DNA from 2 places in the Fictibacillus sp. 23RED33 genome. Region 2 is predicted to be linked to the other one. Evidence: riboswitches for the same ligand, from Rfam matches in the RefSeq annotation. Region 2 holds a riboswitch; the other holds the start of a gene.
The links. A riboswitch is a leader RNA that binds a small molecule or an ion and turns the genes downstream of it on or off. The one in region 2 is predicted to bind glycine.
Positions count from the first base shown of each region.

Region 1: it holds a riboswitch for glycine, as region 2 does, so the genes downstream of both, gcvT (glycine cleavage system aminomethyltransferase GcvT) here and IHV09_RS17905 (amino acid permease) in region 2, are expected to answer to the same signal.

Region 1 is NZ_JACZDX010000003.1:300,341-304,770, reverse strand. It holds gene IHV09_RS13380 (DEAD/DEAH box helicase) at 1-1,505, opposite strand, end outside; glycine riboswitch at 1,623-1,708, shown strand; gene gcvT (glycine cleavage system aminomethyltransferase GcvT) at 1,884-2,984, shown strand; gene gcvPA (aminomethyl-transferring glycine dehydrogenase subunit GcvPA) at 3,006-4,370, shown strand; gene gcvPB (aminomethyl-transferring glycine dehydrogenase subunit GcvPB) at 4,346-4,430, shown strand, end outside.
Region 2 is NZ_JACZDX010000006.1:169,659-174,088, forward strand. It holds gene IHV09_RS17895 (DMT family transporter) at 1-132, shown strand, start outside; gene IHV09_RS17900 (SRPBCC family protein) at 313-792, opposite strand; gene IHV09_RS17905 (amino acid permease) at 930-2,276, opposite strand; glycine riboswitch at 2,408-2,486, opposite strand; gene IHV09_RS17910 (nucleotide pyrophosphohydrolase) at 2,718-3,026, shown strand; gene rlmH (23S rRNA (pseudouridine(1915)-N(3))-methyltransferase RlmH) at 3,098-3,577, opposite strand; gene IHV09_RS17920 (CxxH/CxxC protein) at 3,658-3,822, opposite strand; gene IHV09_RS17925 (S1C family serine protease) at 4,195-4,430, opposite strand, start outside.

The DNA.
Region 1 (4,430 bases), on a different contig from region 2:
AGCTCCCCAATAACACTTTCAAATAGATTGATCTTGTTATAAAGCAAGTTTAAGATGTGTTCTTCAATCGTATTCTGAGTGGCGAAATTATAGATATGAACGTCACCTTGCTGACCGATCCGGTGGATACGTCCGATCCGTTGCTCAATCCTCATCGGGTTCCACGGAAGATCGTAGTTGATGATATGCTGACAGAACTGCAGGTTAATTCCTTCACCACCTGCTTCCGTTGCGATCAACACTTGTGCTCGTGTTCTGAAGAGGTGAGTCATCCAATCTTTTTTACTTCGTTTAAATCCTCCTCTAAACGGTACAGAAGAGATGCCGTGCTGCTGCAAAAACCATTGTAAATACAATTGGGTCGCACGATATTCAGTAAAAATAATGACTTTGGAATCGATCGATTGAATGAGTTCTAACGCTTTTAGAGCTTTAGAGTTTTGATCGACGAGTTCAATTTTTTTCATCAACTCTAAAACTCGTTGTTCCATTAAAGAGTTAGAAAGATCTTTTTGAAGCATATTTTTTAAGGTTAGAAAAACAGCTTCCCGCGAACTGCATGCTTCCCGCTGCAAGGTTACGATCGAAAACTTACTTCGGTCAAAGTAAGAATCTTTTTTAAGTTGAGAGATTTCATCGTATAGATCACGTTCTGTTTTTGATAATGTAATAGGAATGGTTTGAACAAGACGCTTCGGCCATTTTAGGCCAGTCTCTTCTCGTCGGTTACGAACCATCACCTTGTTTACGAGCTGCTTCAGCTTTTCTTCATTTTTTAGTGAATATTTATCTTCTTTATAATCTTTGTCAAAGTTTTCTCGATTTCCTAAATGGCCAGGCTTTAATAGAGATACAAGATTAAAAATCTCCTCAACTCTGTTTTGTACCGGAGTAGCTGTTAAGAGTAAGCAGAACTTCTTTTTCAATAACTGTACAAATTCATAGTTTTTCGTTTTCTTGTTCTTTAATTTGTGCGCCTCATCGATAATAACAAGATCATAGTCTTGATTAAGAACAATGTCTCGGTGTGGTGCGCGTTTAGCCGTATCAATAGAAGATACCACTACATCGCATTGCTCCCATACATAAGCTTTTTTTTGAGCGATTGCAGGAATAAAAAACTTTTGATTCAACTCGTTCGTCCATTGAATTACGAGTGAAGCTGGAACGAGAATTAAAATTTTCTTAGCGAGCCGGCGTATCATGTACTCTTTTAGAATCAAACCTGCTTCAATCGTTTTTCCTAACCCTACTTCATCTGCCAAGATTGCTTTTCCGTTCATCTGTTCAATAACGGTAGTCGCAACGTCCAGCTGATGAGGCAAAAAAGTCATCTGTGGGAGGTGATCTGGAGCTTGAAGGCCGAGAAAATCAGGAATTGCTAAGTGGTGTTCGGCTTCAAGTGCTAAGTTATATAATTCCCAATTGGCCCAAGGTCCATCTTCTTCCACACGCTTTAAAAAGTCATCATGCCATTCTCGCTGAAACTGAACGTCGATTTTCATAACGGATTTCCTTTCTTTAAAAAAGTTCGTTGCCATTCCTTTTGTAAAAATGATAGGATAATAATGTAGTAAACATAGTAATAGTATGTGCGACCTTGGACAATAACATACTCGCGAATGAAAGTAAGAGGAGAGACTGCGTTAGCGGCGCCGAAGGAGCAAACAATTGTGAAACTCTCAGGCAAAAAGACTCTTGCTAGACGCATCTCTGGAGAGTGCTTTTTAATAGATGAAAGCCACCAACGAAGAAACTCAAAAGATTTTTTTGAGAAACTTACAGGTTGCAGGACAGAGGATCCCATTTTTAAGGGGTCTTTCTGTCCTTTTTTTGTCCAGAAAAGTCCGAAAATTTTTAAGTATGAAAAAGGAGGAATTCACATGGCTACATTGTTACGAACACCGTTATTTGAGACATACAAAGAACACGGTGGAAAAGTAATTGATTTTGGTGGTTGGGAGTTGCCTGTTCAGTTCTCAAGTATCAAAGAGGAACACGAAGCTGTAAGAACGAAAGCCGGTTTATTCGATGTATCTCACATGGGAGAATTTGATGTTCGAGGACCGAATGCCTTGTCGTTTCTACAATATACAATGACCAATGATGTTTCGAAACTTCAAAACGGCCAAGCGCAGTATACGGCTATGTGCTATGAAAACGGCGGTACAGTAGATGACCTTTTAATCTATAAAAGAGATGAAAACGATTACTTGCTCGTTGTGAATGCCTCAAATATTGAAAAAGATTTCGAGTGGCTTATGAGCAAGAAGCCTGAAGGTGTAGAACTCGTGAATGTATCTCCTGAATATGCGCAACTCGCTATTCAAGGGCCAAAAGCAGAAGAAATTCTTCAAAAACTTACGGATACAAATCTTTCTGAGATCGGATTCTTCCGTTTTAAAGAAGATGTTTCACTAGCGGGAATATCTGCTCTTGTGTCTCGAACTGGCTACACAGGAGAAGATGGCTTTGAGATCTATTTAAAAACGGAACATGCTGAAAAATTGTGGAGATCTGTTCTTGAAGCAGGTCAGGAAGATGGATTGCTCCCTGCAGGACTTGGTGCACGTGACACGTTGCGCTTTGAAGCAAAACTTGCGCTATACGGTCAAGAACTTACAAAAGAAATTACTCCGATAGAAGCTGGTATCGGATTCGCTGTAAAAACAGATAAAGAAGCAGATTTTATTGGAAAAGAAATTCTAGCAGATCAAAAGAAGAATGGCGCACCACGTAAGCTAGTTGGTATTGAAATGATCGATAAAGGTATACCGCGATCACATTATGAGGTATTTAAAGGTGATGTGAAGATCGGAGAAGTTACTACGGGGACACAGTCGCCAACATTGAAGAAGAATCTAGGACTTGCTCTTCTAGAAAAGGATTTCACGGAGCTTGGTACAGAGGTAGAAGTACAGATTCGTCAAAAACGTTTAAAAGCAAAAGTAGTCGCTTCACCATTTTATAAACGAGGAAAATAAGACATTTAAGGGGGAGAAACCATGACGTTCCGCTATTTGCCGATGACTGATCAAGACAAAAAGGAAATGCTTGAAACGATTGGAATCGAAACGACAGAAGATCTTTTTCAGGATATTCCGGAAGAAGTTCGGTTTAAAGGACGCTTACAAATCGAGGAAGCTTTGTCAGAACCTCAACTAGTTAAAGAGATGGGCCGCTTGGCTGCATTAAACAAGAATACAAAAGATCATGCTTCATTTCTAGGAGCAGGTGTGTATGATCATTACACTCCATCGATCGTGAACCATATGCTTCTTCGTTCAGAGTTCTACACGGCTTACACGCCATACCAGCCTGAGATCTCTCAAGGTGAACTTCAAGCAATCTTTGAATTTCAAACGATGATCTGTGAGTTGACAGGTATGGATGTTGCGAATTCTTCCATGTATGATGGTGGAACTTCACTTGCGGAGGCTGGATTATTATCAGCAGCTCAGACACGCAGAAAGAAAATCGTTGTATCCAAATCCGTACACCCCGAATCACGTGCCGTTTTGCACACGTATGCAAAAGGCCAGCATCTTGAAGTAGTAGAAGTGGATACAGAAGATGGTGTTACCTCATTAAATGCATTGCGTGCTGAAGTTGATGAACAGACAGCATGTGTGATCGTTCAATATCCGAACTTCTTCGGTCAGATCGAACCGTTAAAAGACATAGAAGAAATCGTGCACAGCGCAAAAGGAATGTTTGTAGTTTCTTCAAATCCTTTGGCATTGGGCGCTTTAACTCCTCCTGGTAAGTTCGGTGCTGATATCGTAGTCGGTGATGCACAGCCGTTTGGGATCGCACAAGGTTTTGGTGGACCACACTGTGGATATTTTGCCGTAACAACAAAATTAATGCGTAAAGTCCCTGGCCGTTTGGTCGGTCAAACGGTTGATGAAGACGGGAAACGCGGATTCGTTCTTACTCTTCAAGCGAGAGAACAGCATATCAGACGAGATAAAGCGACGAGTAACATCTGTTCGAACCAAGCGCTTAATGCACTCGCTGCTTCTATTGCTATGACGGCACTTGGAAAACAAGGTGTGAAAGAAGTAGCGCACCAAAATATACAAAAAGCTCATTATGCGAAAAAAGTTCTTGAGGAAAAAGGATTCAAGACAACATTCACTGGACCTTTCTTTAACGAGTTTGTTGTTGAGTTAAAGTGTACTGCTAAAGAAGTGAACAGAAAACTATTAGAATCTGGTATCATCGGCGGATATGATTTGGGTCTTTCGTATTCAGAACTGAAGAACCATATGCTTCTAGCGGTTACCGAAATGAGAACAAAAGAAGAGATCGATCAGCTTGCAAATGTATTGGAGGGATTAGCATGCGTACAGAACATCAGTCATTAATTTTTGAATTGTCTAAACCAGGTCGAGTAGGGTACAGCATCCCTGAACTTGACGTTCCAG
Region 2 (4,430 bases):
GCAGCCGTGCTACTTCTACATGAAAAGGTTATTTATACCAGTATTTTAGGTGGAGCAATCATTATCCTTGGGGTTATTTTCGTAAATGGTCATCTAGTTGGACTCATAAATCGATGGAGTGCGAGGAGGTAGGGAAAGCAAAGGGACGGTTCTGCTGCTTCCTAACTTACAACTACAAGAAGCACGAGAACCGTCCTCGCGCCCCTAAACTAAAAAACTAAAAGATACGCGCTAATCAATAAAATAACTGAAACAAGCCAGAGATTTTAAAAAATCTCTGGCTTGTTCATCAGATAAATTCCATGTATCTATTTACAATTTCTCAGTAAAAGCAGCAAGATTTTCTAGCGTGGACCTTAGTCCAGTGTCGTGATCTTCCTTACGAATACCTTCTGGTACGTTTTCACAAATGATTGTAACATTAGTGCCTCCCAAAACATCTTCCAATATCCATTTCTGTATCATCTCACCCGAGAAAGCAGGATCTTCGGAATTGAAGTTAACGGATTGGACAATTCGCTGGTTTGGGACCAGCTCCAAAAATGTTCCTTCCGCCACATCGGTGTTATCCGACGTTTTGCCAAGAATCAACTCATCCAATTCATACGTAAGCGTCATTTTATAAGCTCCTCCTTCACGGCAATCATAGGTATCAATTTTACCCGACATCCCTTCAGGCGGAAGCCATTGAATTAGTGAATCCGGATTTATAATAGCTAGATAGACGATTTGAGGTGGAACTGGGATCACTTTTGAAGCAGTATCTGTTCTCCGGTTTCTTGACAAATTCACCCTAAAAACCTCCTTGTAATTAACTCTAAAGGAAAATTCGTCGCTTCCTGCTTATCACCTGCTTAAAGATGCTACTTATAAAATGTAGATGTCTCTAAAGATCCAGATCAATGATGCATTCCAAATAACCAATCCTTTTATTTCAGCATAGGTTTTTTAAAAGCATACAAGAAAAATAATAAAATAAACCAAATGGGTGTCAGCAATAACGCCGGACGTGTAGCTTCTGCCACAAATAAGACGATTAATATTAACCCGAACAAGGCGAGCACCACATAATTAATGAATGGAGCAAAAGGTGCTTTGAACGTCGACTTATTGTGCAGGTCAGATCGTGTTTTACGGTATTTAATATGACTGATCAAGATCACGCTCCATACCCAGATGAAACAGATGGCACTGATTGTTGTTACGATGCCAAAAGCTTGCTCTGGAATCAGCTTGCTGAGGAGCGCTCCCACTGAAACAACAACAGTCGAAACCCAAAGCGCGTTTCCAGGCACAGCATTTTTCGTTAGTTTCTTAAAAGAACGAGGAGCCTGCTCACTCTTGCTTAACGTAAAAAGAATACGACTCGTTGAGAACAACCCGCTGTTGCAGGCAGATGCCGCTGAAGTCAGTACAACGAAATTGATAATCCCAGCTGCAAGCGGAATCCCTATTATGCTAAACGTTTTAACGAATGGACTTTCCGACGCGTTTAACTCTGTCCACGGATTGATGCAAAGTAGCACAATCAATGCGCCAACATAGAAAAATAGAATTCGAAGTGGAATTTTATTGATCGCAGACGGGATATTCTTTCTTGGATTAGACGTTTCTGCTGCCGCTACACCGACTAACTCCACTCCCACAAACGCGAACACAACCATTTGAAACGAGAGTAGAAACCCAGTCACACCATTAGGAAACAGACCTCCATGATTCCACAGGTTATTCACTGAGACCGTTCCCGCATCCGTCTGATACCCGATTACGAGTAGGACAACCCCAATCACAATTAATGCTAGAATCGTAATCACCTTGATTAATGCGAACCAAAACTCCAATTCACCGAAAAGCTTTACCGTTAATAGATTTAGCCCTAGTAAAAGAAGTAAACAAACAATCGCCGGAGCCCACTGCGGTATGTCAAACCAATATTGAACATAGACACCGACCGCGATCACATCAGCCATCGCTGTCATAATCCAGCAGAACCAATACGTCCAGCCTGTGATGAAAGCAGCTCGCGGACCAAGATAGTTCTCCGCAATATCAGTAAACGACTCATAGCCTGCGTTCGAAAGCAGCAGTTCCCCTAACGCTCTCATCATAAAAAACAACGCGATTCCCACGATCAAATAAGCAAAAATAACAGACGGTCCGGCAAGCTGAATCGCTTTTCCTGAACCTAAAAACAACCCCGTACCAATCGTTCCGCCAATGGCAATCAACTGCACATGACGGTTAGCTAAATCTCTCTTCAACTCTTGCTGTGACACGTATGAATCCTCCTTCTAAGATGCAAATCAAACAAAAAAAGAGACTGGAGGAATCTCCAATCTCTTGTACATTAGAATATGAAAAAAGCATTTACTGCGCTAGATATGACAGGCACAACAATGTCAAAATTCAATACTCTTCTGTCCGTTTGCCTGAGATTGTGAACCCTTCGGCGCCGCTTTTATAGCGGTCTCTCCAGAAGCTGCTCCTGCTGTAGTACGACCTGCAGCAATCATAGCTTGCTATCTATAAATATTTTTTAGTTATGAATATAATTTTCAATACTATTATGGAGTTGGGGTTTTGTCAACTGTACAATACTGGTATTGCATTGAACATAACTGCTTTACGAGTTTATCCTCTACTACCTGCACTAAAGTGATAAAATTATATGAACTAGATTTTAACCCAAAAAAGACTATGACTAAGGATGAGCATACATGAATGAAATTAAACAGCTAATAAACGCTATCAATGAATTTCGAGATGAAAGAGGCTGGAAACCTCACCATAATCCAAAAGATCTTGCCATTTCTCTTTCAATTGAAGCTGCTGAACTATTAGAAGATTTTCAATGGAGAAGCAGTGAAGAGGCTGTAGAACAAAACATAGAAAATATTAAAGAAGAAATCGCTGATGTTTTCATTTACGGACTCATGCTATGTAGTGAACTTGATCTGGATGTTGAGACAATTATTAAAGATAAGATTAAGAAAAAGGGGTTGAAGTATCCTGTGTCGAATAGTTAGATACCCAATACAAACTGCAAAAAGAAACAGCACCTTTATAAGATAGGTGCTGTTTCTTATTAAAAGAATTATTATTTATGGTACGGTTCTCCTCTATTAATCCTGAAAGCTCTATAAATCTGCTCAACCAACACCAACTTCATCAACTGATGCGGATACGTAATCTTTCCAAATGAAATCTTCTCATTCGCCCGCTCCATTACAGCGTCACTTAACCCTAGGGATCCTCCAATGACAAATGCCACTTTGCTTTTCCCATAAGTCGCTAGCTGATCTAAATTCTTAGCCAAATCTTCCGATGAAACAGCCTTTCCTTCGATCGCCATTGCAATCACATGAACATCTTGGCCGATCTTTGCCAGAATTCTTTCACCTTCAGCGTTTTTAACCATGATCATCTCTTGATCACTTAATGTTTCAGGTGCTTTTTCATCAGGAACCTCGATAATTTCTACTTTTGCATAAGGTCCTAATCTTTTTAAGTATTCATCTATACCTAGTTTTAAGTATTTTTCTTTTAATTTCCCTACGGAAACGATTGAAATATTCACTTGTTGAAAACTTCCTTTCAAATAAGTTATCCCCAGAACTTATCCACATATGCACAATTAGTGCTATATCTTGTAGGCGTTCATATGTTCGATACTTTATATACACCTTTGTTATCACAGTATTCACAACCTGTTGATAACTCATCATTCTCTGTTAGTAACTCTACAACTGGTGGCGTTTCAAATTCATCCACAATGATGTCAATCGCAAGCTCAGCATGGTCTTTGCAGCAAATAATAACCAAATCTTTTCACTCCTAACTTATCCACAATTCTTCTTATTACACTAACGAATATACAGCTGTGTGTAAACAATCCGCTAAAATAAAGTTGTCCACATGTGGAATCAACATTAGATTTTTCTTAAATGGTAGGGGTATTTGTATTTCTTATCTTTTGTCTTTTATTTTCATTCTTCACCGTCAAGTTGATTGTAGTGGAAGGTGCGAGACTCCTGTGGGACAGGTGAGACACTTATACGTGAAACGTACGAATGTGGCTCACCGCCTGCCCCGCGGAAAGCGAGCAACCTGAAACGGAAGTCAACTCACTCCCAAAAGACACCTTAGCACCAACAAACAAAAAAACAGGAGACCCTAAAGCCCCCTGTTTCCCTTTTATTGAGATTGATTACCACCGCTCAATTCAACTTTCACGGTCTTCTTCTTCCCATCACGATAGAACGTCACATCCACCTCATCACCAATCTTCGCCTTTGTATAAAGGAACTTACGAAGAGCGATAGGGTCTTTGATCTTCTCTCCACCCATCTCGACAATTACGTCCATTTCCTTAATACCTGCACGAGCTGCTGGTGAGGCTGACGTGATCTCCATAACAACAACACCTTCTT